Regions from separate parts of the Faecalibacter sp. genome, predicted to be linked through region 2. Evidence: riboswitches for the same ligand, from Rfam matches in the RefSeq annotation. Region 2 holds a riboswitch; each other region holds the start of a gene.
The links. Region 2 has a riboswitch for cobalamin ahead of cobT (nicotinate-nucleotide--dimethylbenzimidazole phosphoribosyltransferase). Riboswitches for the same ligand answer to the same signal wherever they lie in the genome.
Positions count from the first base shown of each region.

Region 1 (10,128 bases), 230 kb from region 2:
CATCCAATTGATTGTATTGAAAATCATAAGCTACATTCATATCCCAATTGGATTGGATTTTATAGTAATGAGCCGACGAAAAATAAAATTCTTGTTGGGTATATTTATTTTGTGTTTTTATGGATGAAACAGTATCAACATAATGCGTAAAGTCGTGCGCATATTTTAGATTGATTCGCGATTCAAATTTTCCCCATTTTTTTTGGATACTTCCTTGTGCAAAATAATTTTTATCCGTTAAAGTTTGTCCTTTTGCACCAAATCCATTCCGAATAATGGCAGCGGGTATACCACGATCAGACAAATAACTATAGCCTTTTACATTCCAATTTAAAGTTCCGTGCTGACCATAAAATCCAACTTCAAATCTTTTAGCCTCTATTTGCCCATCTTTACGAATAGCAGTTGTATCATGCGCTATACTGTTATCTGCATTTCGTTTTATTACACGAAATTTATATTCTCCATCACTTTTTACATATTCTGTACTGATTGATGTAGAAATTTTATCACTGATTTTATATTCAAATCGTGCTGATGGATTAATCAATTGGATAGATCCAGTCTTGTAACGTACTGTTAAATTGTAATTCTTTGATTCAAAAACTGGTTTTTTAGATTGTAAATAGATGGAGGATGCTGATGCATAATCTTTTGCAGATTGAAAAATGTTACTTTTTTGACCATTATACAACGAAATACTTTCTAAATCATCTAATGAATATTTACCTAAATCCACCACACCATTTTGTGCATTTCCTAATTGTATGCCATCATAATATACACCCACGTGCTGACTTCCCATACTACGGACATCAACCGTCTTCAGACCACCTACACCACCATAATCTTTTAGTTGAACGCCAGAAAAATAGCGTAAGGCATCAGCAACAGTATGACTGTTCAGACGTGTTAATGTTGCTCCCTCTAAAGTTTGAGGCGCAATTAGTTCTAAAGGTTTTGAATGATTGAGATTTACTTGTTGCAAATGATACACAGAATCTTTCACCTCTTGTCCATCAACAAAAGATCCTAATCCTATAATACAAAGGCAACAAAAGTAAAGCTGATATATAGTTCTCATTAGCATTTTACGTTTGTTGCTAACGAGAATATAAAGAAGTTAATTTAAGCTACACCTTTACAGGTATTCAGTTAAATTAGTATTCTTCGCTTTAGGTCCCGAAAGCAAATCAATTCTTATACTCTTGGTAGGTCTTCTGACTTACTCCATTCTAAAAACCTTCCCATTCTTAACTGGAACAGTGGTATTTCTTTTAGAACTTTTACGGAGCTTACAGCAGCGGGTTTGTTCAGGATTTTCACCTGATTCCCTGTTACCGAAATGTTACTTTCGCACCAAAAGTGGTTCAAATGTATCATTTTTTTACTGATTTACAATATGCATTTATGTTAAGGATGAACTTTAATGTTGTCTTTCGCGATCTTAACATTATTTATAAAGAAACAAACATTTGTCATCCTAAACTGGTTACTGTGGTCACTCAAAGTACGGTCCCTGAGGCCCTCGAAGCGCGGTCCCTGAGGCCCTCGAAGGGAGCATAGTCGAAGTTGAGGATCTCATCAAATGAGTAACACTCACAACCCTCAACCCATAACTCTTTCCCCACTTTGAGTAATTTTCGTTGCTCCAGCAAATGAAAATTGTATCGAAAGATTAGACAATAAAAATATTGCCTGAAAATCGCAGACGTTAAGAAAATAAATTGAAGAAGAGATCAGAATGAATTACCGAGCGATAGCGAGTGATTTAATTCATTCCTCGGAATCAATTTAGTTTTAGTCGAAGATTTTAGCAATGTCTTTTTTGGTTCGTTTTTTTGACGAAAAAAATGAACATAGAGTAAATATTAAAATCTGTCACCCTAAAGCACGGCCACTGAGGCTCTCGAAGGGAGCGTAGTCAAAGTGCAAGGTCACATCCAGCTAGTCACCCTGAACAGGTCACTGTAGTCACCCGAAGTGTGGTCCCTGAGGTTCTCGAAGGGAGCGTAGTCGAAGTGCAAGGTCACATCCAGCTAGTCATCCTGAACTGGTCACTGAGCATAGTCGAAGTGGAGGATCTCATCAAATGAGTAACACTCACAACCCTCAACCCATAACTCTTTCCCCACTTTGAGTAATTTTCGTTGCTCCAGCAAATGAAAATTGTATCGAAAGATTAGACAATAAAAATATTGCCTGAAAATCGCAGACGTTAAGAAAATAAATTGAAGAAGAGATCAGAATGAATTACCGAGCGATAGCGAGTGATTTAATTCATTCCTCGGAATCAATTTAGTTTTAGTCGAAGATTTTAGCAATGTCTTTTTTGGTTCGTTTTTTTGACGAAAAAAATGAACATAGAGTAAATATTAAAATCTGTCACCCTAAAGCAGGTCCCTGAGGCCCTCGAAGGGAGCGTAGTCGAAGTGCAGGATCTCATCATACGAGTCATCCTGAACTCGTTTCAGGATCTCATCATGCGAGTCACCCTGAACAGGTCACTGTAGTCACCCGAAGTGTGGTCCCTGAGGTTCTCGAAGGGAGCGTAGTCGAAGTGCAAGGTCACATCCAGCTAGTCATCCTGAACTGGTCACTGAGCATATCGAAGCGTAGCATCTCATTACCAGCATAAAAATATTGTATTCAGAAATAATATTTTAAAAAATTGAAAAATGTATAGAAATTCTATTATAAAAAATTCAATATTTTCGTTTATAGTTTATATATTTTACACTTAAATATAAACCTATGAAAAACAAAACAGTAGCTATATTGTTAGCTTTATTATTAGGTGGTCTAGGAGGCCATCAATTTTATCTGGGTAATAATGGTAAAGGGATTCTTTATTTAATCTTCTGTTGGACATTTATACCTGTTATTATTGCAATTATAGACATCATTTTACTTTTAATGATGAGTGAAGATAAATTCAATAACAAGTATAATAAAAGTATGACTATTCAACCAATTATTCAGAATTTTCATCATTATCATAATTCTTCTGAACCTGCTGTTATTAAAAGTAATCAGTTACCAAAAGAAGAAACTAAGATAAGAGACGATTCAAAAGCCTATTTATCTTATATCAAAAATACTGACTTAGAAAGTATTGAAAATGGAAATTACACTGAATTTTCTTATGAATGGTACTTAAAACAAATGATAATTTATTTCAGAAAAACTTTAGAATATTCAAAAAAAGAAGATTCTCCAAATTATTCAAATTTTAAAGATTTTGAGAAGAAAGTTAATGAGATGAACTTATCACGTAATGTCCCAGAAATTAATTATTGGGATTATTTTTCAGCATTTTTAAATTAATAGTATGATAGAAGTTTTATTAATTATTGTATTAGCAGTTCTTTTAACGATATACTTTTTAAAATCTAAAAATTTAAAAGAAGAAAGCATAAAATTAAAAGAAGATAACCACCACTTAAAAAATGCGTTGGATTCATTTAAATTAAAATCTGAAACTTTAACAATCGAGAAAGAAGCATTGATTGAAAAAAATCAAAAACTTCGATTACATAACAACGAATTAATTATCTATCAGGATATTTTAGATATTCAAGCAGAATGTGAACGTCTTAAAAAGAATAACGAGATAGTATGTAATCAATTAAGAAATGAATGGTTTAATACAATCCATCAAGCTAAAGAAGAAGCCAAAACAATTCGTAATGAAGCAAATGATTTTGCAAAAAGAAAAACAAACGAAATATCATTATTATATGATAGTGCTTTAAAAGAATCTCAGCGAATTGTTGAAAATGCTGAAAAAAGAGCTGAAAACATTGGTGGTGATGCTTACAGAAGTTTGCGTGAAGCTGATCGTATAGCTGATACAATCAAAGCAATGAAAAATGTTATCCAAGGTTATGGAAATGAATACATTATTCCTACTTATACTATTTTAGATGATTTAGAACAAGAGTATTCTCATAAAGATGCTGGTATTGAACTGAAAAAATTAAGACAAAACAATAAAAAGTTGATTACTGATCGTAAAGCTGCCGAATGTGATTATGTTGATCCAGAGCGTAGAAAAACAGCTATTGATTTTGTTTTAGATGCTTATACAGGTAAGGTAGATTCTATTCTATCAGGAGTTAAAAAGGATAATTATGGTATTCTTTTACAGAAAATTAATGATGCTTTTGTGTTAGTAAATTTCAATGGGAAAGCTTTTAGAAATGCAAGAATAACAAGAGAATTTCATGAAGCTAAAATTGAAGAATTAAGATTAGCAGTGATTTTACAAGAATTAAAAGCCCAAGAATTAGAAGAGCAAAGAGAGATTAGAGAACAAATCAGAGAAGAAGAAAGAGCGAGAAGAGAATTTGAAAAAGCAATTAGAGAAGCTGAAAAAGAGGAGCAAACTTTAAAGAAATTAATTGAAAAAGCACAAAACCAAGTTGCCAAAGCGAATGAAGAACAAAAGTTATTATTCGAAGAAAAATTACGTGAACTAGAAGAAAAATTAGTTCAAGCAGAAGAAAAAAATCAGCGAGCAATCTCAATGGCTCAACAAACAAAAAGAGGCAATGTTTATATTATTTCAAATATTGGTTCGTTTGGTGAAGATGTCTTTAAAATTGGTATGACGAGAAGGCTTGAGCCTTTAGATCGTGTTAGAGAGTTAGGCGATGCATCTGTTCCTTTTGAATTTGATGTGCATGCAATGATTTATTCGGATGATGCTCCTGCATTAGAGAGGCAACTACATCGTAAATTCTTGACTGCACAATTGAATAAAATCAATCCTAGAAAAGAATTCTTTAGGCTCTCATTAAATGAACTTAAATCTTTTGTTGATGAATTAGGTATTGAAACAAAATGGACATTAAAAGCCGAAGCAAGACAATACCGAGAAACATTAAAGCTTGAGGAAGAAATGAAAAATAATGAAGAATTGAGAGAACAATGGGAAGATTACCAAGAAGAAATAGATCCTGTAACTTTTGAAGATAGTATTGAAGAATAAATTTATAATTAAAACCTCAACTCCCCAGTTGAGGTTCTTTTATTTCTAATTCTATTTTCATTTTAATAATAATTTTTTAATACATTTATTTTCAATTAACTAACTTTTAATATGAATCAATATACTAAGTCAGAATGGAAAAAATTTCGTGATGAACTAATAGAATTAGACAATTATAAATGTAGAGAATGTAAAAGATCTAATTCGGAGGTAATTCTTCAAGTTCATCATAAAAGATATATTCCTGGGCATTTACCTTGGCAATATCCTTTAGAAGATTGTGAAACTTTATGTAAATATTGTCATGCCGTTAAACATCAAATTATTAGACCTTCAACAGGATGGGAATTCATTACACAAGAAGATTTAGGAGATCTAAATGGTACATGCCAAAATTGTAATACAACTATTAGACATATGTTCCTTATTCAACATAAAGATTGGGGTATAATGGAAGTAGGTACAAATTGTTGTGATAAGCTAACAGATACAATTTTAGCATCTAACTTAGTCGAATCTCAAACCAGTTATTTCAATAGAAAAAAGCGATTTTTAAATTCGATTCGCTGGAAGCAAGATAAAAATATATATTTTATATCTCAAGGTTCATTTGAGATTCAAATTCAAGAAAAAGATAAAGATATTTTCGTCTTAACAATACACAATATTCAGGGTAAAAACCTTTATTATTCTTTAAACGAAGCAAAGGAAAAAGCTTTCGATGTTATTGAGAGTAATATTTTTCTAGATTATTTAAAAAAACATAATATACCTTTTAAAGATAAAAAACAAAAGAAAAAATCTAATATCAAAAAGACTTCGTAATCTTTATAATAACAATATTACATATACGTTTAATTAATGTTATTTTATTAATTAAACGTATATGTACATATCAAAAATAAATATAAATAATTTTCGAAACTTTAAGAGTAAAGAAATTGAATTTAACGACGGTGTAAATGTTATTATAGGACATAATAATGCAGGTAAGACTAATTTAATAAAAGCATTATCTCTAGTGATTGACTCTAATAATTCTAAAAGATTAGAAGTAGATGATTTTCATAAGAATATAACATTATCAGAATTAAAATCTGCTCCTCCAAAAATTAGCATTTCTATTACTATAAAAAAAGGTAAAGAAGAGGAACCCGATGACTTAGTCATGATTTCAAATTGGTTAACTAAATTGGATAATGATTATGAAGCTGTATTAACATATGAATTTTTTCTCCCAGAAAAAAAAGTCGAGGAATACATTGCTGAAATGGAATTAATTGACAATGATGATGATAAGGCAGTCTTCAAAGCTTGGAAAATTTTAAAACATAATTTTATAAGATATTATGTATATAAAATTTGGGGTGGTGATATTGTTAATCAAACTACTGCAGACAATGAATCATTAAAGAAAATTGATTTTCAATTTCTTAATGCTATTAGAGATGTTGAGAGAGATATGTTAACGGGAAGAAATACATTGCTTAGAGAGGTATTTGATTTTTTTATGGATTATGATATAAAAATTAATGAAACATTAGGTGATGTACAAAAATACCAGCAAATAAAAGCTAAAAAAGAAGAATTCTCAACAAAAGCAGATGTGCTAATTAATGAGCTTGATGAAAGGATAAAACTAGGGAAAGATAAGATTTTGGATTATGCTAAAAGTACAGGTGCATCATTTAATAAAGCTACTCCCAACTTCGAAGGTTCGATATCTGAAAATGAGATGTATTCAGTATTAAAACTTATAGTTGAATATGAAAGCGGAATTAAAATTCCTGCAACCCATAATGGTTTAGGATATAATAATTTAATTTTTATGTCTTTACTTCTAGCAAAAATGCAAGTAAATGCAGATGTAAATTATTTAGATACAAATGCTAAGGTATTTACTACATTAGCAATCGAAGAACCAGAAGCTCATCTACATCCAGCAATGCAATATAAATTCTTAAAATTTTTAAATGAGAATAAGGAAGAAAAGAAAGTTAGACAAATATTTGTAACGACTCATTCAACGCATATTACTTCAGCTGTTTCATTAGATGAGATTATCTGTTTACATAATGAAAATGGAGAAACAAATATAGGCTATCCAAGTAAGGTTTTTGAAGATGATAAGAGTAAAAAATATGTTCAAAGGTTTTTAGATGCAACCAAATCAGATATGCTTTTTGCTCAAAAGGTACTATTTGTTGAAGGGATTGCAGAACAACTATTAATGTCAATATTTGCAAATTATATGGATGAATCTCTAGAAGACAATCATGTTGCTATAATTAACGTAGGTGGACGATATTTCTCACATTTTTTAACTCTTTTTGATAGTGAAAAAAATAATTCAATACCTAAAAAAATAGTTTGTTTAACCGATAGAGATCCCGAAAGTAAAGCAAAACCCGATGGTAGATTTAAAAAGTGTTATCCATACGAATTAAACATAGATAACGAAAACTATGAATATCGAACAAATACTAACGCAGATTTGTATCCAAATGGAACTCACTCTAATATCACGTTCTATACTCAACCATCTGATTTAGGAAAAACATTTGAATATGACTTAATTTTTAATAATCCAGCATGTGAATTACTAGTAACAGATTCTATAAGTAATAGAGAAGAAATATTACAACTAATGGCTCTATATAAAACAGAAGGTACAACTTTTCATGATTTATTGGCAATATTGCCTGATGGCGTAAAAAATAAAGAAAACAAACGAATAAAAGATAGCATCAATGCTAATTCAGTTTTAACGGATGACCAAAAAAAGAGAGCAATTATAGCATCAAGGTATTTGAATTCGATTGGAAAAGGTGAAAATGCCTTAGAAATTTGTTATGCACTTCAAGAAAATTTCAGTAAGAAAAGTACTGAAGATTTTATAGATTTTATTATCCCCGAATATATTAAAGAAGCGATTAAAGAGTTATGCAAATAAATACTATTACTTCTGATTATATTTTATCAGATATAGATAATCATTTTAAAGTTTCAGCAGGACCTGGTGCTGGAAAAACACATTGGTTAGTTAATCATATAAAACATGTGTTGCATAATTCTGACAAACTTTTTAGAACAAAGAAAATTGCTTGCATTACATATACAAATATCGCAGTAGAAACTATTCTTAATCGACTTGGTACATCAGCTGAACGAGCTGAAGTATCAACAATTCATAGTTTTTTGTATAATAATATTTTAAAGCCTTATGCTTCTTTTATCGCAATTGAGTTTGGGCTAGATGTATCTGTAATGGATGGTCACGATGACACAGTTTTATCAAACTACTCTTTTTTGCAAGAATGGAAAACACGAACTGGACAATTAAGAATTCAGGATAACAAAAAACTAATCGAAGCTTTTACCAAATTAAGATGGAAATTTGATGGTGATGAACTTAAAGTAAAAACAGAATACCCAATTTTAATTGGAGGTTATCCTATTAGAAATGATTCATACTTTGAATATAAAAAAATGATGTGGGAAAAAGGATATATTCATCATGAAGATGTACTTTTTTTTAGTTATCAAATAATAGAAAAATTCCCATTTGTCTTAGATGTTTTAAACAGTAAATTTCCATATATTTTTATAGATGAATTCCAAGATAGTAATCCTATTCAAGTAGAAATAATAAAAAAAATAGCAACAAAGAATACAACAATTGGTATTATAGGTGATGTCGCACAATCAATATATAAATTTCAAGGAGCTGATTGTACACAATTCGAATTATTTACATTACCAAATATTGCAAATTATATTTTAGAGGAAAACAGAAGAAGTAGTAATGAAATAATTGATGTTTTAAATTTCATTAGAACAGATATATCACAAATTAAATTTAGAAATTTCACTAACGTAAAACCTTCAATTTTCATTGGAGATATGGACAATGCATTAAGAAACGCTAAAGACGTTTGTGTTGGTGAAAAGATATATACTCTATCTAGGAATAATATAACATCGAATGCCATGAAAGCAGAAATAAACGGCACTGGCTTAGATAATACATTATTGGATAAACTTAAGGAAGTCGATTCTAATAACAGAAGTAAATTAATTTACTCATGTATTAGGGGAATTGCTTATGCTAGAGAAAATAAGTTCAAGGACGCTATCAAAGAATTAGAAAAATATTTTAATTATAAAACAGATAAGATTCGTGGTAAGAAGAAAGCTCTAAAATATATCACAATTTTTCTAGAAAATTTTTCCGAATTTGAAAATAGTTCTTTATTAGAGTTTTCTGAATTTATAAGAAACAACATAGATTCAGAAATGACAAAGGTAACAAGAGGTGCTGTTAAGCTATTTTATGAAAATAATACATTTAATAAGCTTTATCTATGTGTATCAATCCCAGAAGATTTAAGTTTACATAAAACAATTCATAAAGCGAAGGGTGATGAATTTGATAACGTATTGTTGGTTTTAAAAGAAGAAAGTGATATGGATTTTTTACTGAACAAAAATCTATCTAGTAATGAAGAACATAGAATAAATTATGTTGGTTGTAGTAGGGCTAAGAATAGGTTATTTATATCCGTTCCATCATTATCAGATGAAAAGAAAGAAATATTGACACCTCTATTTGAGATACATAATATATAAAACTCATTCCCCAACTCAATTAAAATTCAGTTGGGGATTTTTTTTAGCTGCCAACAAAAGCAAAAAACTCAGTCCATCACATTCCAAAACAGAGAGCAACCAGCCGCGGTCCCTGAGGTCCCTCGAAGGGCCAAAGCTATGTTTACATAACATGGCATTATAGTCGCCTGACGGGCTTCGGGGACAAGCCCACTATAATCATATTATGTAAAATAGCTGCTTCCTTTACCTGTCCGATGCAGAGTGTATCTCATATCGTTTTTTGCCCTTGTTGAAGTTTTAAATTATTAGACATCAGAATTGGCATTTAAAACGATACCGTTAAGAAAATGAAACGTGAGAAGGTTAAGAATGAATTACCGACCGTAGGGAGCGATTTAATTCATTCCCGGATCACGGTTTCATTTTTAGGTCGATCGTTTTATAGCCTTGATTTGCTTGTGCTGAGCCTGTCGAAGCATTGGTTCCTTTTTTCATCAAGGAAAAAAGAACAATCAAAATAAAAA
Region 1 is NZ_CM169987.1:1,090,098-1,100,225, reverse strand. It holds gene AC1QSP_RS05015 (TonB-dependent receptor) at 1-1,084, opposite strand, end outside; cobalamin riboswitch at 1,194-1,379, opposite strand; gene AC1QSP_RS05010 (NINE protein) at 2,755-3,327, shown strand; gene AC1QSP_RS05005 (GIY-YIG nuclease family protein) at 3,332-4,993, shown strand; gene AC1QSP_RS05000 (HNH endonuclease) at 5,105-5,818, shown strand; gene AC1QSP_RS04995 (ATP-dependent nuclease) at 5,880-7,946, shown strand; gene AC1QSP_RS04990 (UvrD-helicase domain-containing protein) at 7,937-9,622, shown strand.
Region 1: linked by a shared signal. The riboswitch ahead of AC1QSP_RS05015 (TonB-dependent receptor) and the one ahead of cobT (nicotinate-nucleotide--dimethylbenzimidazole phosphoribosyltransferase) in region 2 are both predicted to bind cobalamin.

Region 2 (10,128 bases):
TGGCTAAGATTTGCCTTCAATGAACGATAGAAATCAAATACACGATCATACACCTCTTGATACGTTTCTCCATGAGGTGGAGAAATTACATCAAAATTTTGAGACCAGTTAATGGATTCTTCTTTAGGAATATCATTCCAATGTTTCATTTCCCAATTACCAAAATTCATTTCTTGCAATCGTTCATCCATAATAACATTATTAGCGATTTGCTCTGCTAAAGCCATACAACGTTTTAACGGACTACTATAGACCGCATCAAAACTTTGAGGTAATTTTTGTTGATAATCTATAACTTCATCCAAAAATGTATCAGCTAAATCCACATCATATTGACCATAACAAGTTCCTTTTGGAACTGCTACGGAAGTATGTCGAATGATATATATTTCCATAAGGCAAGTATGGTTAGCAATATAACTCCTTCCGCAATTTGTTCAACTGCACCTAAACAATCACCCGTATAACCACCAATCCATTGTTTCAGATAGGATTTGAAATAAAAAATCAAAAACATAATTGGAATAAACACCCCTAAAAAAAGAGGAAATTGGAGTATCAAAATGCTCACAGGAAATAAACCAAAAATGTATACTCCTAAAATTTCTTTCCATGATTGTTTTTTAGCTATAGGTTTTGCTTTACTGGTTTCATCCAATCGAATATAATCCAATAAAAAACAAAGTTGAATAGCCGTAAATCGTGCTAAACTGTGATAAATGATAAATAGTAAAAAAATCCAATGCATACCGAACGGAAGCATCATATTTACTAAATAAAACAACGTATAAAATTTAATAGCCAGTTGAACAAGGGATGCAACCATTCCGTAGGTCCCCACACGAGAATCCTTCATGATATCAAGGATTTTCTCTGTTGTCCATCCCCCTCCAAATCCATCAAAAAAGTCTGCCAAACCGTCTTCATGAAAAGCACCTGTAGTTAGTATCCCTACAATAAAAGATGCAAGTATGGCTAATTCTATAGGAAGAATAAATTGAGTCAAATAAAATCCTATAAATGAAATCGCCCCTACTACATAACCTATCAATGGAAAGTAACGTGTCGAAGCATTTAGTTTTTCATCCGTATACGCTACATTCACTCGTATAGGAATTCGAGTATAGAACATAATGGCGATTAGAAATAATTGAAATTGATGTTTCATTTTATTTGTTTGATACTCCTGCACTATCAAAACTTGCCATTTTATTTAGAAATGCAACAGCATTTTCTAACATGGGATAAGCTAAGGCACAACCGGTTCCTTCTCCAACTCTCATGTTGAGTTGTAATATGGGTTGAACACCCAAATGAGCTAACATTTTTTGATGACCAATTTCATTACTGTTATGACAGAATACAGCGTAATCTATTATCTCAGGATGCATTGCATAAGCGACTAAAAATGCACTGGTTGCGATAAATCCATCTACCATTAGTATCATTTTTTGTTTGTATGCTTCGATCATTGCCCCACATATTTGGGCCACCTCAAAACCTCCATAGGTTTGTAAAATTTCCATTGGATCTGATAATACTCCATGATAATCATTCGCTTGTTGCAACAACGCTTTTTTACGTTCTAATTGTTCATCATCTAATCCTGTTCCACGCCCAATACATTCGTCCAAGTCTATACCCGTAGATTGATGCATAATCATCGAAGCAGAGGAAGTGTTACCAATTCCCATTTCTCCAAAACCAATTACATTACAACCTGTTAATTTTACTTCTTGTACAATTTGAGCAGATAATGTTAAACATTGATTTAATTGCTCTCTTGTCATTGCTTGATCAATTATAAAGTTTTTGGTTCCATATCCAACTTTAGCATCAATTAATCCTTTAATGTTACCAAAATCATAATTAACTCCCGCATCAATGGTTTTAATGGTTAAACCATTTTGTTTTCCAAAAACGGTCACCGCTGCTCCACCCTGTAAAATATTCATTACCATTTGAAAAGTGACTTCAGGTGGATAAGCACTTACTCCTGCTTTTGCAACTCCATGATCTGCTGCAAATAATAAAATGTGAGGATTCTTTAATTCGGGTTCTAACGATTGTTGAATTTTACCTATTTTAAAGGCCAGTTCTTCTAACATTCCTAAAGCCCCTAATGGTTTTGTTTTAAGATCGATTTTGCTCTGTAAAGATTGGTCGAAAGTGATTTCTTTTTGTGTTTCAGCTTGCATTATTTTATCGTTTTAATGATTTCAGTGTTAACCTAAAATTCCAGTAACATTATTTTGTTACGATTGAAATGCATGAAAGAAATTCACCTCAACAACTTGAAGTGGATCACCATAAATCATCCCGCGGAATTATAGTAAAGCATAGGTATCCTGACTTGTAGATTAAACCTACTTACAGTTGCGCGACAGTTCGTGAATTTCACACGATTCCCTATTTACATCGTTGTAATATACTCTAATGTAAATGTAATTGATATTTCTGAAATAGAGGAAAAAACTAAAAATAAAACGTTTATCAATATAACATCTCGTTGATATCAATTTTTTTGAAGTGGAATATATTTTGATAAATAATTAAATATCAATTATATAAATCATTTTTAGTATTATTATATCATTCAATTTTACTAGTTATTCAAGGGTTTACACTTAATCGTATACCCTTGATTTTTTCCATTAAAAGATTAAATGGATGAATATTTAAACAACGTAAATTTGATTAATCCGATGAAAGAAAAAATGGACAAAAAAAAGAGCCATTTCAAATGAATTGAAACAGCTCGATTTCTTAATGAATAATAAAAATATTTTACCTTCATATAAAGATTATAGTACGAAAACTATTTTCTAAATCTAGAAGATATATATGGATATTAGATTCTTTTAACACGTGTAGCCATAGGTCCTTTTTGACCTTCTTCTACGTTAAAAGATACTCTATCATTTTCTCTGATACTATCGATTAAATTTGAAGTATGAACAAATACTTCTTTTCCTGTTGATTCTACTGTAATGAAACCAAATCCTTTTGTTTCATTAAAAAACTTTACTGTTCCTTCTTGCATAATTGTAATTTTTTGTATTTCTACATGATAAATGGGAGAATATTCGAATTGTTTCACCGAAATATCTAAAGGAACTAGACGATTAAAATAAAATGAGTACTTCTCCTTCAATTCCCCCGGATTTATTATCGTTTAGCGTGTGATAATAGCACGTAATATTGGAGAATTAAAATTCAATAAAATTGAAAATACTTTAGGTAATAATTTAATGGAAAAATACAATTGTTTTAAGAAGTGTATGACCGCAGTCAAAACATATAAAAAATGTATGTAAACAATTAAGTTTATAACTATAATATCTAAACTCTGATATTGGTACAAATATACAATGAATAATTGGATAAATAACAACTTTATAAGAAATTAGTTTAAATATTTCGATTTTATTAAAATTATAACATTTGAAATATTAAAATTTTAATAAAATATAAAATCACACTTAAGATAAAATCCAATTAAAATATTTTAATCATTCCAATGATTTAAGAAGAAGGATATATCCATTTCTTCAATAAAATTGATCTAATTTTTAATTAAAAATAAACTATCACGTTCAAATTTTGATTGTAACCAATCCTTTAATTTTTTATCATCAATGGATGCATTGGATGAATACACTACGACCAAATGATCTTTTATGGAATCTTTTGTTATATACTGCGTGGTCTTTCCAAAAGAAATGGACTGAATCGTAGGAAATAATATTTTTACTTCTTCCACCGTTTTATAATCCCCTACTTTTTGATCCTCCAATTGTTTGATCAATTGTTTGATACGAACATCTTTTTCGGCATCTAATGAATTATTTGTTTGTAATTCTTTTAATATTTCATCTTTCAAATCAGATGAATTTTGGCGAATATCCAATTGAGTTCCGTTGATTTGATAATTTTTTAATCGTTCATTAAGATTTTTAATTTCTATGGAATCAAATTTTTTGGATAAGAACGCTAATTCAATCTTTTTAGGGGATTGATTAAAATTAGTTTTTTTATAAATCAGAGTATAACCTTTATCGGCAAATTCATTTTGAATAAAACGTTCTACATTTTGCGTAAATTTCTTTTCTTCTAAAAGATTAAAAGCCAAATAAAAACTTGGAATGACCAATAATGAAACCAAAACTGTAATAGCAATCCGAACTTTTTTATCAAATGCTTCATTTTGAGTTTTAACGGGTTGATATTTTAAATATTTTAAGACTAAAAATGTTGAAATCCCAATAAAAAAACAATTGATACTGTATAAGTATAATGCTCCTGCAACGAATTTAAAATTCATTGTAGCGAAACCAAATCCTGCTGTACAAAGTGGAGGCATAAGCGCTGTGGCTATCGCAACACCCGGTATAGGATTTCCTTTATCTTCTCTGGTAATAGAAACTGCTCCAACAATTCCTCCAAAAAATGCAATCAGTACATCATAAATTGTTGGAGAAGTACGCGCTAATAATTCGGATTGTACATCTTTGAAAGGACTGATATAAAAATAAAGTGCGGAAACTATAAATCCAACCACGGTGGCTATCAATAGATTTTTAACGGAACGTTTCAACAAATTAAAATCATAAGTTGCCAACGAAAAACCCGATCCTACAATGGGTCCCATTAAAGGAGAGATTAACATGGCTCCAATAATAACTGCCGTAGAATTGACATTAAGTCCTATCGAAGCAATCAAAATTGCACAAGCCAAAATCCAAAGGTTGGCACCTTTAAAGGATATATTCTTAATTACATCCTCACGTACTTTATCTTTATTCTCTTCGCCTGTATGTAAATTGAATAGATTATAGATTTTCATTATCGATTATTTTTAAGTTTAGGTTAAGTCTTAAATTATCATATTCTAATCTAGTAAAATATCTTGATATTATTATAGATATTTTAAATGTTATATCTTGCGCAATTATCAATTATAACTATTAAATATGACGCAAAAAATCAATTTAAAGGTTTTTAAAGATTTTGTACAATCGAGTAATTTTGGTGGAGCTTTGCTCTTTATCTGTGTGATTTTATCTCTTATTGTCGCTAATTCACCTTTAGCCGAAACACTTCAAAGTATTTTAGACACTACAATTGGGTATGAAAATGAAAATATTCATTTAAAGTATAGCATCAGTCTCTGGATAAATGATGGTTTGATGGCTATTTTCTTTTTACTTGTAGGACTAGAAATTAAACGAGAAATTGTAGAAGGTGAACTTTCTTCTCCTAAAAAAGCCATCTTACCCATTCTAGCTGCTATAGGAGGCGCTATTGTTCCAGCATTGATTTATATTTTCTTAAATAATGGTTTAGATACATCTGAAGGTTGGGGTATTCCTATGGCTACAGATATTGCCTTTGCCTTAGCGGTGATTTCTTTATTGGATAAACGGGTACCAACAAGTTTAAAAATCTTTTTAGCTGCTTTAGCCATCGTTGATGATTTAATTGCGATTTTAGTTATTGCCATCTTTTACTCTTCAGGGATACATTTTGACGCATTAGCATATGCAGGTATAGGGATGATAGTTTTAATTGTCATGAATCGAATGAAAGTTCAAAATCCTTATTTATACCTTATTCCAGGTGTATTTATTTGGTATTTTGTTCATCATTCAGGTATACATGCTACCATTGCTGGTGTATTAGTAGCATTAACATTACCTACCAATGAGACAGATGTCGAATCTCCTTTAGAAAAACTCGAGCATGCGCTTGTAAAACCTGTCAATTTTTTAATTATTCCCATTTTTGCATTCGCTAATACAAATATTACTATACAATCAGAAATGATCGAAGGATTAACTTCTCCTTTGGGATTAGGAATTGGATTAGGTTTATTGATAGGAAAGCCAATAGGTATTGTTACCACGACTTTTATATGTTCCAAACTAGGTATTGGTCAATTGCCATTAAATAGTAATTTAATGCATATGGTAGGTGTCGGTTTATTAGCAGGAATTGGATTTACGATGTCGATTTTTATTTCCATTCTATCGTTCAGTGATCCTCTTCATGTGGAAGAAGCTAAACTTGCAGTTCTTTTAACTTCACTTCTTGCAGGAATTATTGGATTTATCGTGCTTAAAATGGCAGGAAATCCAAATAAAGATAAAATATAAAACACAAAAAGCTCAGAGGTTTCTGAGCTTTTTTTTATTTCAATTATTTTAATTTCTAAAATTGATAGATAAAAGTATTGATGTTCATACCGGCACCCACTGATGCAAATATAACGACATCTCCTTCGTTAATTTCATGATTTTCTACCTCTCCGTTCAATATCATTTTTAATAAAATAGGCACTGTTGCAACACTGCTATTTCCTAATTTTTGAATCACCATAGGCATAATATTTTCCGGAACTGGCATTTTAAATTGACGATAAAAACGATTAACTATCGCCTCATCCATCTTTTCATTAGCTTGATGGATTATGATTTTACTGATGTCTTGAATTTCATACGGACTATCATCCAAACATTTTTTCATGGCTTGAGGCACTTGAGTTAATGCAAACTCATAAATTTTGCGTCCAAACATCTTAATGTATTTTGTATTTGGACAATTGGAATTGTTATATGATTTTCCAAAAAATAAATAATCTTTTTCTTCATTTGCAAATGATGCAGATAAGTGTGCTTTTATTCCTTTTTCATCATTTGATTTTTCAATCACTACAGCTCCTGCTCCATCTGCATAAATCATCGTATCACGATCGTGTGGATCAACAACGCGAGAAAGTGTTTCTGCTCCAATCACCAAACATCTTTTGGCAACTCCAGCATTAATAAAAGTATTCGCTTGGATAACAGCTTCAACCCAACCTGGACATCCAAATAAAATATCATAAGCCACGCAATATGGATTTTTAATTTGAAGCAAATGCTTTACTCGTGAAGCTAAACTTGGTACAGTATCCGATTGAATGGTATTGAATTTCACATCACCAAAATTGTGAGCAAAAATTATATAATCTAAAGTTTCAGGATCAATGCCCGCATCAGATATTGCTGCTGTTGCTGCCATATACCCTAAATCAGAAGTTACTTGATCTTCCCTAGCATAACGACGTTCCTCAACGCCTGTAATTTGCTTTAGTTTTGCGGCAATCGTCGCATTGTCTTGTGTTAAAGTTTCTCCTTGTTCGTTTAAAAAAGTGTGTTCGTTAAAGAATAAATTGGAAATGGTTTGGGTAGGAATGTAGTGACCTACTCCAGTAAAAAAATTTGGCATATTTGTATTCTGATTGTAATCGTAATCGGATACAATTTGCAAAATTTTTAATTGTTAAAACTAAAATTACGGTAATTAACAAAATTTTATCATGCCTATTATCAAATTTCAAAAAAAATCGAATGAATATTATTGATATACAAATATTACTCAATAAAACAAACATTTCTTTAAATCAATTATTTACATTACGATTGACGCGCTTTTAGGGATGATTGATAAGCATAATTCCGTAATTTTTGTATTCTTCCTACTGGTCTCAAATTTACTTTACTTTCAAAAGGATTAAAGGACAATGCTTCTACGTCAGCACTTAAAGGATCTAATAACTCATCACAAATAATTTTTCCAACTTTTATAAAAGGTGAATTTGTCCATTCCTTATTCAGTCGATTTATGGGCTGTTTTTTTTCATTATATGCAAATTGAATATATAAGTCTGCGTGATAGGCTTTATTTACTTTCATAAATTCTTCAATTGAAGAATATTCACCAACTTCTGAAATTGGTTTTAATTTTATTTTAATCAAATGATGGCCCCAACGATAAACTCCAATGGAGTGATAATCAAAATGCATGATAAATTTGTTCCGATTCTTGAACAATATAAATCCATGTTTAAAAAGATCTTTATACATCATCGCTGGAAGTGATGTGATTAAATGATAATTTAACCCCAACAAATGATTCAACTTTTTTAACCCTTTTTGTGAATATAGCCCATTAATATGGATAAATACTTTTAAAAAATGCTTTACTTTTGTAAATGGAAATAATGGAAAATTAACCAAAGGATAATTGGCCCAAGTTTCGTTCCCTTTTAAAATTTTTAAGGCAAGGCCAAAGGCTGGTAAATGAAATCCATTGACCAATTTGAGATGTGAATTAGAAATACGTAACAAAACATCTAATTCCTCTTGAGGGAATAAACCTTCATTTATAATTTCATTATCAAATAATATTTTACCTTTTAGAGCACCATATGTTGTTGCATGTACATCTCTTGTTTTGTAATTAATGTCGTTTACTTGAGGAGTTTTTCGAACATATGATTGGATAGCATCACCAAGTTCAGCCAATATTTTTATTTCTACATCGGATAAATGGTCATATGTTGGATTATAAATTAATTTATTCTTCATACTTTACCTCATCAAATTTAAATCCATAAAAATATGATTTACACATAAATAAAACCCATTACTCTAAATTTGAATAACGGGTTTATTTATTAATATTATTTAAAATTATTGTTTTTGCTTCCTATACGCCATATAAAACACCGCTGGCAAAACGGTAAACGATAAGACCAAGCAAATCATTAACCCACCCACAATCATAATCGCTAAAGGTTTTTGGATCTCGGATCCCATTCCTGTCGATAAGGCTGCGGGTAATAATCCCAATGAACCCATTAAAGCAATCATTAAGATGGAACGGATTCGGCTTTTTACACCTAAAGTAATGGCTTGTACCAAAGGATAATCTTTCAGATTTTCTTTCATCACTGCAATTAAGATAATTCCGTTAATCGTGTTTACTCCAAATAGGATAATTAATCCAATTCCGGCTGAAATTCCGAAGATCGTATTTGTCATCCATAACGATAAAAATCCGCCGATAAAGGCAAATGGAATTGTAATGGCAGCTAAAGCCGTATCTTTCATATTTCCGAAATTGCTGTATAAAAGCAACAGAATCAAAATCAATGAAATCGGAATTACCGTCATCAATTGTTTCGACGCACGTTCTTTACTTTCAAATTCACCCGCCCATTCCATATAATTGTCTTTTGGCAATTGCACTTCTTTGGCAACAACTTTTTTCGCTTCAGCAATGGTAGAACCTAAATCACGACCATCAATACTAAATCCTACACCGATATAACGGCTATTCCCTTCTCGGTAAATAAACGCAGGTCCGGTTTTGTAGCCAATCGTAGCTATTTCTTGAAGCGGTACATTTTGTCCGTTGCTGGTTGGAATCAAGATATTCCCAATTTTCTCTGGCGAATCGCGGTAGTCTTTTTCAAAACGAAGAATAACATCAAACTGACGGTCGTTTTCATAGAATTTCGTTGCCGCTTGCCCACCAATTGTCATTTCAATTACGGCTTGAACATCGGCCGTATTGATGCCGTAACGTGCCATTTTGGTATCGTGCAATTGAATTTTCAATTCGGGTAAACCAATGTTTTTATAGACATTGATGTCGGTTATTCCTTGCACCTTTTCAATTGACTTTGCTACTTTGTTCGCATAGCGTTCTAAATCATACAAATCATCCCCGAAAATTTTAATCACCAACGAACTCTTTACACCAGCTACATATTCTTCGACGTTATCTTGAATTGGTTGAGAAAACCCAAAGGTAATCCCGGGATAATTCGCTAATTTCTGACGCATTTCTTGTATGATTTCATCCTTCGATAATCCTCTTGTCCATGCTGATGCATCTTTTAATTGAATGTTGAATTCGATGTTAAAGAAGCCTGTAGGATCGGTTCCATCGTTTGGTCTACCCGTTTGCGTTAAGATAAAATCAATCTCATCGGCATCTTTCATCAACAAGGTTTTCATTTCTTTCGTTAGACGTGTTGATTCTTGTAAATTGATGCTATTCGGCAATGTTGCACGCACGTAAATCGACCCTTCGTTCAGTTGTGGTAAAAATTCAGATCCATAGTTCATAAATTTCACGACACAAATAGAAAGCAAACCAATAAATACCGCTATTGTAATCGTTTTGGCTTTGAACGAAATCGTAAATAATTTAAAGATTACATTCGAGCAAAATCTTGAAATGATGTTTTCCTTTTCTTCAATGTTTTTGATGAACAACAACTTACACATCGCGGGA
Region 2 is NZ_CM169987.1:1,322,499-1,332,626, forward strand. It holds gene cobC (alpha-ribazole phosphatase) at 1-395, opposite strand, end outside; gene AC1QSP_RS05995 (adenosylcobinamide-GDP ribazoletransferase) at 362-1,168, opposite strand; gene cobT (nicotinate-nucleotide--dimethylbenzimidazole phosphoribosyltransferase) at 1,170-2,198, opposite strand; cobalamin riboswitch at 2,322-2,449, opposite strand; gene AC1QSP_RS06005 (cold-shock protein) at 2,852-3,154, opposite strand; gene AC1QSP_RS06010 (DUF389 domain-containing protein) at 3,566-4,846, opposite strand; gene nhaA (Na+/H+ antiporter NhaA) at 4,974-6,155, shown strand; gene AC1QSP_RS06020 (3-oxoacyl-ACP synthase III family protein) at 6,211-7,269, opposite strand; gene AC1QSP_RS06025 (catalase family protein) at 7,458-8,411, opposite strand; gene AC1QSP_RS06030 (efflux RND transporter permease subunit) at 8,517-10,128, opposite strand, start outside.

Region 3 (10,128 bases), 1.0 Mb from region 2:
AGATTTTCCAATTGGAGAGTATAACTTTTTTGTAGCATGTAAGAAAATGAATCAAAGCGTAAATAATATGGAATTACGTATTGGTCAACCTGAACATGATCACATATCTCAATTCTCGGATCGTCCTATTGTGAAATTAGATATTTTATATCAATTATAATCTTATTCCATGAAAACATTTATCTATATACTTATCAGTTTATTTACTGTAAATACTTTTGCCCAAGTTGGGTTTGGAACAAATGATCCAGATCCTGCCTATTCATTAACAGTACAGGGAGACGTAAAAGTTGAAGAAATTAATCTTGAAAGTGCTTTACCGGGTATGATTTATAGCTCGAATGGTCCTTCTGTTGATCCTTCTTGGAAAGTAATTCCAATTGACAATACATCTATTCCTAATTTAAATTTTCTATTATTCTCAAAATCTTTAAATAATTATACTACTTTATCCATAAGCTCTAATCAGGCAGTATCAAATTCTAATTATTCATACAGTTACGACCAAATAATGAATAATAATTGGAAAGAATTACCGAAAAATAATCAAGATACAACTTTTAAAGTGAGTAGTGTAAACTCTAAAGTTTTTATTACTATGGAAAGTGTCGCTCAAATTAGTGGAAGCGATGATAATGCTAGGTCTGGGGTAAATTTTGCTTGCGGTATATTCGTAGCTGAATCTACAACTAACTCAACAACTTTTGGAGATTATAAGTTAAAAGGTGTACGCATAATTACAGGTAATTTAGGTTCGAATTCTTCTCCTTTCTTTAATTTCACTTTATCTACTGAAATAAAATCAGAAGGAAACTTCACCTTTAATCCTAGTAAAAACTATGATGTCAAAATTGGTTGTATGAGAAGAAATAGTTTCGGAAATTATTCTGGCGGCCTTACAATTGGTGGAGCATTAGACTCTAACATCAATAATTTTACTGCTAAGACATTTTTAAAAATCAATGTATTTGAACCTCTAAATTAATTCCTATGAAATATCTATATATATTAATGCTTTTAACTTTTCCTAAATTATACGGACAAGTAGGTATTGGAGTTGAAGATCCTCAAGCCTTATTAGATGTTGAGAGTTTATTGATTAGAGGTCAATTAATCTCTCCGAATCCTACCGGAGCTGAGAATACCTATTATAAAATTCTAAATAATGGATATCCAGGATGGGATCATTTACCACAACCTGTTGATTTTACAGGTTCTATCATGATTAAAGATAAAATGATTTTGGAATCTACGAATGGTTTATTAATCAATGATGTTAGTCAAACTACACCTGATAACTTAAATGATGCTCTTAATACAAGTGGTAAAAGTTGGGTTTTAATGCCAGATTTAAAAACATCATTCACATTTGATACACCTACAAATAGTATTAGTGCTCAATTTCAAACTATGGTACTAAAATACACTCGAACTGGATCAACAAATAATAATATTGTAAGTTATACCTGTGGTTTTTTTGTTAAAAAATCGTCTGAAGGAAATAACAGTTATAAATTAAAGGTCATAAGACCAGAAGTAATCATTGGAGATCGTAATTCATTTAAAATTATAACTGTTTCTGGAGTTATTGATCGAGATGGAAATAATCAACCATTTGCCGTAGGTACTTCATATGATATTGCTGTTGCTTGTAGGGGAAGAAATGTTGCTAGTACTGAATATTTAAGAATAGGAAAAAATGCTGTTACAGCAGATGGAACTAATACTTTTAACTCAACAACTCAAAGTTTATTAACCCCCGCTAATATTAAGTCAACGTTTATTGTTGAACAATATCAGACACCTTAGTTAAGTTATGTTAGGAAAAAAGCGAACGCATGCGTTCGCTTTTTTAATTTATGATACACGTATTGGTGGATGTTTTTCAATAAAATCAATTGTTAATTCAGCACTATCTGTCAAAAAGAGTAAATCCTTATACACTCTACCTTGAGCTAATTGATGTAAAACAGAATAAATCGAAGTATCTTCTACATATCTTTTCTTCCCTAAAAATACCATAGGGCTATAATATCCCGAGGTACCATAATGATTCTGAGCAGCTTCTTGAAAAATTTCTTGTGTTGTTCCTGCACTACCTGGTGCAAAGACTAATCCATATAAACTAATGGTAAGCAATATGTCTTCACGAATACTATTCGAAAAATATTTTGCAATATAAGTGGCAAATAAATTAGACGGCTCATGCCCATAAAACCAAGTCGGAATAGCTAAACTTTCTGCTCCATTCGGATATTTCGCTAAAACTTCTAACGATCTTTCTTGAAAATTTTTCGCTAAATAATCAGGATTTTCTATATTATCAAAATCTAAATCCTTTAAGATCGATATCGCATCAAATAATTCTTGTTTAGAATAATTCCCCATATATGCACCCAAATTAGCAGCTTCCATTATTCCAGGACCACCACCAGTTACTACATAATACCCTTTTTGAGTGGCTAATTGTGCTGCAATTGCTGTTTCGGTATAAAATTGTATTCCTCTTCTTGTAGAATGACCTCCCATAAATCCCACGACTTTTTTCTTCGTCATGCCTAAGTCATCATATTCTAGGATTCTTCTTAATGCATCATCAATGGAATGATCGTGTAGCCGTTGAGCTAAGGCTTCTGAAACGGGTGGATTGTATTTATGTTTTATAAAATGTTTATAAATATTAATATCTATACTATTGTCATGATCTTTTGAATATCCTTCCATTAATTCTTGCCATGAATATAATTTCCCTCGATACGGATTATAAGGCAAATCCTTAAATTTAGGATAAACAAATGCGCCTCTTTCAATTAATGGAATAGCTTCATCTTTGCGAAAGGTACATCCTAAAAAGGAAGTATTGTCTAATATTAAATTCTCCCAATCTACATTTTTTGTACAGAAATTGACATCTTGAATAACTTTATTGGTTAAGTTATTCGAGCTCGAAATAAAGTCGTTCCACTCTCTATCATTATGGATTAAATTTTTAATCAATTTTATTTTCATCGTTTTTTAAATCAGTTGATGTTGAAGGTACAAGAATTATGCAATAAAATAATACGTTAATTAAAACATTCCTTTACACGAATCTCTCTATCTTTGCAAAATGCTCGGACTCAACAATTGGGGAATCGTGTGAAAATCACGAACTGTCGCGCAACTGTAATTCATGATCGCATGAAAAGTCAGATTACCAATTGATGGGCCTAATGGATAATGCTTTCGCGGATTGAAGCTCTATTCAAATGAGATTTTATTCTCAATCACCACAAAAACATTATCACATATACATTTTAATAGAAGTAGTGTGTAGATATGATTAAAGAAATGGAAAGTAAAACAAGAGAGGAGTTAATTGAACAACGAATTATTGAATCTGAAACACGTGTTTTTAAAGCTGTTTTTCCTGGAGATACAAATCACCATAAAACAATGTTTGGTGGTGCAGTAATGTATTTAATGGATGAAATCGCTTTTATGACAGCAACGCGTTTTTGTCGTAAGCCTATTGTAACGGTAAGTAGTGATAAAATTGATTTTAAACATTCAATTCCTGCAGGTACATTAGTCGAATTCGTAGGGAAAGTAGTACGTGTAGGTCGTACAAGTTTAGATGTACAGATTGATGTTTTTATTGAAAGTATGTACAGAGATGGTCGTGATAAAGCCATTACAGGTACATTTACTTTAGTTGCCATCAACGAAAATAAAAGACCAGTTCCCGTAATTGACTAATTAATCAGAAAAAAATAAAGTCCTTAACCTTATAGCGTTAAGGATTTTTTATTTTACTCCAATTTTTAGTCATTTTTCTCGTTTAGCTTTTATAAATTTAACATTCAAAAGCAAACAAAAAAATGATGGAACTACCTTTCGCTGAACCATTTCGAATAAAAATGGTGGAAGAAATCTATCCTTCGACACGTGAAGAGCGTGAAGCATGGATCAAAGAAAAAGATTATAACTTATTTAATCTTGAAAGTCAAAAAGTCTTTATTGATTTATTAACTGACTCCGGAACAGGAGCAATGTCTGATAAACAATGGGGAGCAATGATGACAGGTGATGAAAGCTATGCTGGATCGCAATCGTTTCAAAAATTAAAATCTACGGTAAATCAGATCACTGGATATGAATATGTGTTACCAACACATCAAGGACGTGCTGCAGAAAACGTATTATTTTCTGCCTTAGTCAAAGAAGGAAATGTTATTCCTGGAAATTCACATTTTGATACAACAAAAGGACATATTGAATTTAGAAAAGCCCATGCTATCGATTGTACAATTGATGAAGCGTTTGATAGTGAATTAATTCATCCGTTCAAAGGAAATATCGATCTTCATAAACTTGAAGAAGTTTATAAGAAATATGGAAAAGAAAATATCCCTTTTACTTTAATCACGATTACTTGTAACTCATCTGGTGGTCAACCAGTTTCTGTTGATAATATCAGAAAAGTTAAGGCCTTGTCCGACAAATACGGAATTCCGATCTTCTTCGATTCTGCACGTTTTGCTGAAAATGCATATTTTATTAAAGAAAGAGAGGAAGAATTCAAAAACGCAAGCATTAAAGAAATTTGCAAAACCGTTTTTGCTTTAGGTGAAGGGATGACCATGTCTTCAAAAAAAGATGGATTAGTTAATATTGGTGGATTTATTGCACTAAACAACGAAGAGCTATATAAAGTATGTGGTAATTTTGGAATCATTTATGAAGGCTATTTAAGTTATGGTGGATTAGCTGGTCGTGACTTAGCAGCTTTAGCACAAGGTCTAAATGAAGCGACAGAATATCCTTATCTCAAATCTCGAATTTCACAAGTGGAGTACCTTGGAAACAAACTAATTGAATATGGAATTCCAATTCAACAACCAATTGGTGGACATGCCATCTTTATAGATGCTGTAAAATTTTTACCTCATGTTCCACGTGAAGAGTTTCCTGCTCAAACCTTAGGAATTGAATTGTATAAAGAAGCTGGGGTAAGAGGTGTAGAAATTGGAACGATATTAGCCGATCGCGATCCAGAAACGAGAGAAAATCGCTATCCCAAATTAGAATTATTGCGTTTAGCTATTCCAAGGCGTACATATTTCCAAAGTCATATGGATTATATTGCTGTTGCATTAAAAAACATTTTTGATCGTCGTGAAGAAATCAAGTCTGGTTACGAGATTACTTGGGAAGCTGATATTTTAAGACATTTTACAGTTAAATTGAAAGAAAAATAATCTTCATAAAAAATCCACCAAATGGTGGATTTTTATTTATTTCCATCTCCAATCACCTGAAATACGCAGGGGAGTTTCTAAATTCCCTTTAATCATTTCATTTTTAGTCTCTTCATCTGTCCATCTTTTAGAAGGAAATTGTGATGAATTACTTAAATTATAAAGTAAATATGTTTCTAAAATCACGTTGTTTTTTAAACCAACTTCTTCCACAAAATCAAATGTATCACAATCGGCATGGTAACAATTTAATGCCCCTTCTTTAAACTGACTATCAGACAAACCAATAATCGGAATTCCTGCTAACATAAAAGGCTGATGATCTGAATGCAAACCAACATTTACAACTGAATTCTCTTTAAAATCAGTTATATATTGACGCACATCTTTAGACAAATGATCTAAAAATCCTTTTGAAGAATTCATTGTTGAAAAATAAGATTTTGGATTTGTTGTCATATCCATATTAGACATCGCTTTAATTTGCTCTATTGAACCATCTTTTAAAGCTTGATTTACATAATGTTTAGAGCCTAGTAAACCAATCTCTTCCCCCATAAAAAGTACGAATTCTATTGTTCTTTTATTTTCTAAATTCAACGATTTGTAAGTTCGAGCCACATCTATGATTGAAAAACTACCAACACCATTATCAATTGCACCATTGGCTAAATCCCAACTATCCAAATGTCCTCCAAGTACAATTTTTTCTTGAGGTAATTCTTTTCCTAATCTACGAGCAATTACGTTGCGTCCCTTCATTGGTCCCACATCATTTTTCATATCTATTTTGGCAACCATTTTTTGAGATGCAATCATTTGCTTGATCTTCAAACCATCTTCATACGAAATATTTATAGCAGGAATATCGATAATATCACCCGTCACAGATGCTGTCCCTGTTAATAAAATTCCACCTTTAGCCTGGTTATACAAGATTATACCTTTTGCTCCATACTTTAAAGCCAAGGCCGTTTTCTCTGAACGATGTAAATTCTTAACCTCTTTTGATGTACCCTCCATTAAACCTAAAGAAGCAAATACAATTTGACCATCTAATTTCTTACTTAATTTTAGATAATCTTCTTCAAGTCCATTTCCTAAATCCACCAATTCTGACTCAACTTGTGCTAAGGCAGGAGAATGAGCTAAGGCTACAGATTCTATTTTTTTTCCATTGATTTCTAATTCAAGACTTTTTCTATTCCAACCATTAAATGAGAATTCTTGAAAAGTAACATCATAACCATATGATCTTAAAATTTCTGCTGCAAGTTCTTCAGCTTCAATTCCATTTTTTGTCCCAGTTGCACGGTGACCAATTTTTTCGGTTGCTGATTTAAGTAATTGATACGCTTGTCCATTCTGAGATACTTCGGTATTGATTTGATCTAAAATGAATTGATTAGATTGCGCTTTTAACGATATTGTAGTTAAAATCGTACAAGCCAGTATTGGTATTATCTTCATGTATTAATATTCTACATTAAACTTAGCTATAATTCTCATATTTGTATTTATCTCAAATAAAAAATCCACCTTTAAAAGGTGGATTTTCATATTTAATTTATTCTTTTATAAGTCTCATAATCATACCATACTTGACCATTTGGCATATTTAGCTTATAGTAATATACTCTCATTTCTGTATTTGAAATTTTCTTGTAAAAGAATTTTCTTTTATACTCTGATGTATTGATTTTAAATTCGCCATCACCTAATTCGTATGGGAATTTCATCGTTCTAAATTCACAACCATTATTATAATGGATCAAATGATTTTCTAAAAAATCGTCTGAAGTAAATTGAATTTTTTTCTGTTTCATACACGCCTGACGATTAGGTTGTGCAAAGGCTTCTATGGTTGAATCAATCAGTACGTCATTCTCAAATTTATAGGTACCTACATTTTCCCATTGCCATATTCCTTCTAAATAATTGGAGTTCGAATTTGAATTGCTATCATCATCGCTATTACAAGAATATAACCCTAATATTCCCAATAATATAAATAGTATTTGTAATTTATTTTTCATAATAAGTAACATATAATACACTTCTATCTTCCTCACTCCAAGACGGTTGTATAACTTCTAATTTATTTTGATATAAACGTTTAACTTGATATGTAACAGAAACCTCTTGTCCGTATCTTATAAAATTTAAAGTAAATGTTTTACCGCTTACTGAAAAAGTTCCCATATAGTATGTAGGAGAACAACTATTATCATAACCATTATAATAATAACTTACCTGCGTAAATGTATTATCAGATGGATTGAATTTTAGATACCCTTGATATACACACTCTAACCCTTCTTCTGGAACAACGGTATTATGATAGCCTGGAAAAAAATCATGATAAATCCCTTCTCCTTTAAAATTCCAAGTTCCCATTAACAAATCCATGTTAACCTCATCCGGAATTTCGATGGTATCTGTGTTTCGATTATTATCGTCATTATTGGAGCAGGATATAAATCCTAATAACGCGATTAAAATAGTGAATAACTGTAACTTCATATAATAGTGTTTTAAGACTTATAACAAATTTATTACCAATATATTATAAAAGACTAATGATTTATTATCATTTTATAAGTAGATGATGTTGTTTTTAAAACGTAGACCCCTTTACGAAGCGAAGTGTTTACTGAATTTTTCCCTTGAATCAATGCACCCGATTTCATTAGTTTTCCAGTCAAATCATAAATTTGATACTGATCATTTATTTCTGATTCAATCACAAATTGTCCTTGATTTGGATTTGGATAAATTTTTATTTTTGTAGGGATAATCTCTGTCGTATTTAATAAACACCCATAGTCAGAATAATCGACTAATCCCAAAGTAGAGTCGTCATTGTAATGCACTATAACCTCTTCCACTCTTTCGTCTGTCAAGACCGGATCCCAACAATTTCCTTTAGCTGAAATTTCGACAGGAGAATTATTATAAAGAGCATAAATTACCCCTTCATTCCCATTATTTTCGAAAACATTATTGCCATAATTTGTTTCGTCTCCTAAATGGATATAAGCTCCATTACCGATGTTCGTAATTCCCCAAAGATTTCCTTTGATTTCATTTCCTAGAATATTAATGACATAATCTTCTGGGTTCTGAGCCAAATAAATATTAATGCCACTTCCTCCATTAGCAGGGATAGGTTCTGTGTTGTTATCAATTATTTGGTTATTGATGATATTTCCTTTCGTATTACCACCAGAAGCTGTGATTCCATATCGGTTATCTTTTATAAGATTATTCTCAATCCATAATTCATTATTTACTCCTAATAAACTCGAGACAGACACACCTCCTACACGTGTTAAGGAACGATTCCCTAAAATTGTATTTCCTATGATTCGCGTGACACTACCTGTACCACTTGGTCCCATATTGATTTGTGGACGATTGGAATTGGATTTATTATTTCCAACCAAATAATTATTGAAATAGTTTAAGGCAACGGACTGATTGGCGCCTGAAGCAACTGCTGGAGTATCATTTTCAATGAATCGAGAATTTTGAATGGTAGGATTTCCTGCTGAAAAATTAATTGCTGCTCCAGTAGATATCCCTGAATTTTGATAAGATACTTCCGATTGGTCCATAAAGAAATTTTCACCCAATACTCGAATTCCTCCACCATAGGTCATTTTAAATTTTGTAAATTGAGCTGTAGAAGTATCTTCTAAACGTAGACCTTGGAAATAAGTCGAACCTGGTTGTGTAGATGTAAAATGAACCTCTTGAGGAGCATTAATCTGAATATTTCCAGCAACTGTAATTAGTTTACCTTCTGCAATGGCTAAAACATAGTCGGTTTCAGCTAAAAATGTATCAGATTCACTGATGGTTAAATTTTCTGATAATACATATCGATTGGTTGCTTGATCATAAGTGATAATATCCGTTAATTGATCCAATTGATCGATCGTATAAGTTTGTCCAGTATTTGGAGTTGTATATTGTCCAAATACCATGGCTCCGATTAAAGCCAAAGAAGCTGTAAAAATTTTCTTCATGTTAATTCATATTTGTGTTAACATAAAAGTAAGTAAATCAAATAAAAAAGCCACTCAATTGAGTGGCTTTACTATATTTAGAAAAATCGAATCTTAGTGACCTCCTTCTGTTTTGAAACGCTCAACAGCTTCGTGGAATAATTTTTCAGCTTGCGCTTTATCACCATATCCTTCTACGATACATGTTTTGTTTTCTAAATCTTTGTATACTTTAAAGAAGTGCTCAACTGCTTTTAAAGTGTGCTCGTTCATATCGTTGATATCTTCTAATTTGTTCCAAGTTGGATCAGCAACTGGTACACAAATTAATTTCTCATCACGACCTTTGTCATCAGACATGTTTAAAACACCAATCGTTTTAACTTCGATTACACAACCTGGTACAGTTGGCTCAGTTAAGAAAACTAATACGTCGATTGGATCACCGTCTAACGCTAATGTGTTTTCTACAAACCCGTAATCTGCTGGGTATTGCATTGGAGAATATAATACACGGTCAAAACGGATTCTTCCTGTTTCGTGATCCATTTCATATTTGTTGCGAGATCCTCTTGGGATTTCAATAATCGCGTCAAAAGTCATTTTTAACTTATTTAATATTTATTAATCTTTAAATTCAATACTTTAGAAGTCCCATTGTAATCCTAAAGTCACCCCAAATTTACGAACATCTGGCAAATTATTATAATTTCCGCGCCAATTAAAATCAATTCGAATCGGACGAATATTTCCCCACCCTATATTTTCGATTCCAAATCCATATTCATAATAGATTTGTTGATTCGGTGCGAAGTAATTAATCGTTGAACGATTGATGTTGATACTTTTCTCAGAGATATCACCATAAGCAGCTCTTA
Region 3 is NZ_CM169987.1:2,333,768-2,343,895, reverse strand. It holds gene AC1QSP_RS10990 (hypothetical protein) at 1-160, shown strand, start outside; gene AC1QSP_RS10985 (hypothetical protein) at 170-985, shown strand; gene AC1QSP_RS10980 (hypothetical protein) at 991-1,809, shown strand; gene AC1QSP_RS10975 (LOG family protein) at 1,858-3,009, opposite strand; adenosylcobalamin (AdoCbl) riboswitch at 3,104-3,249, shown strand; gene AC1QSP_RS10970 (acyl-CoA thioesterase) at 3,331-3,738, shown strand; gene tnaA (tryptophanase TnaA) at 3,864-5,240, shown strand; gene AC1QSP_RS10960 (M28 family peptidase) at 5,277-6,710, opposite strand; gene AC1QSP_RS10955 (hypothetical protein) at 6,803-7,288, opposite strand; gene AC1QSP_RS10950 (lipocalin family protein) at 7,266-7,763, opposite strand; gene AC1QSP_RS10945 (T9SS type A sorting domain-containing protein) at 7,817-9,271, opposite strand; gene AC1QSP_RS10940 (inorganic diphosphatase) at 9,365-9,853, opposite strand; gene AC1QSP_RS10935 (DUF5686 family protein) at 9,896-10,128, opposite strand, start outside.
Region 3: linked by a shared signal. The riboswitch ahead of AC1QSP_RS10970 (acyl-CoA thioesterase) and the one ahead of cobT (nicotinate-nucleotide--dimethylbenzimidazole phosphoribosyltransferase) in region 2 are both predicted to bind cobalamin.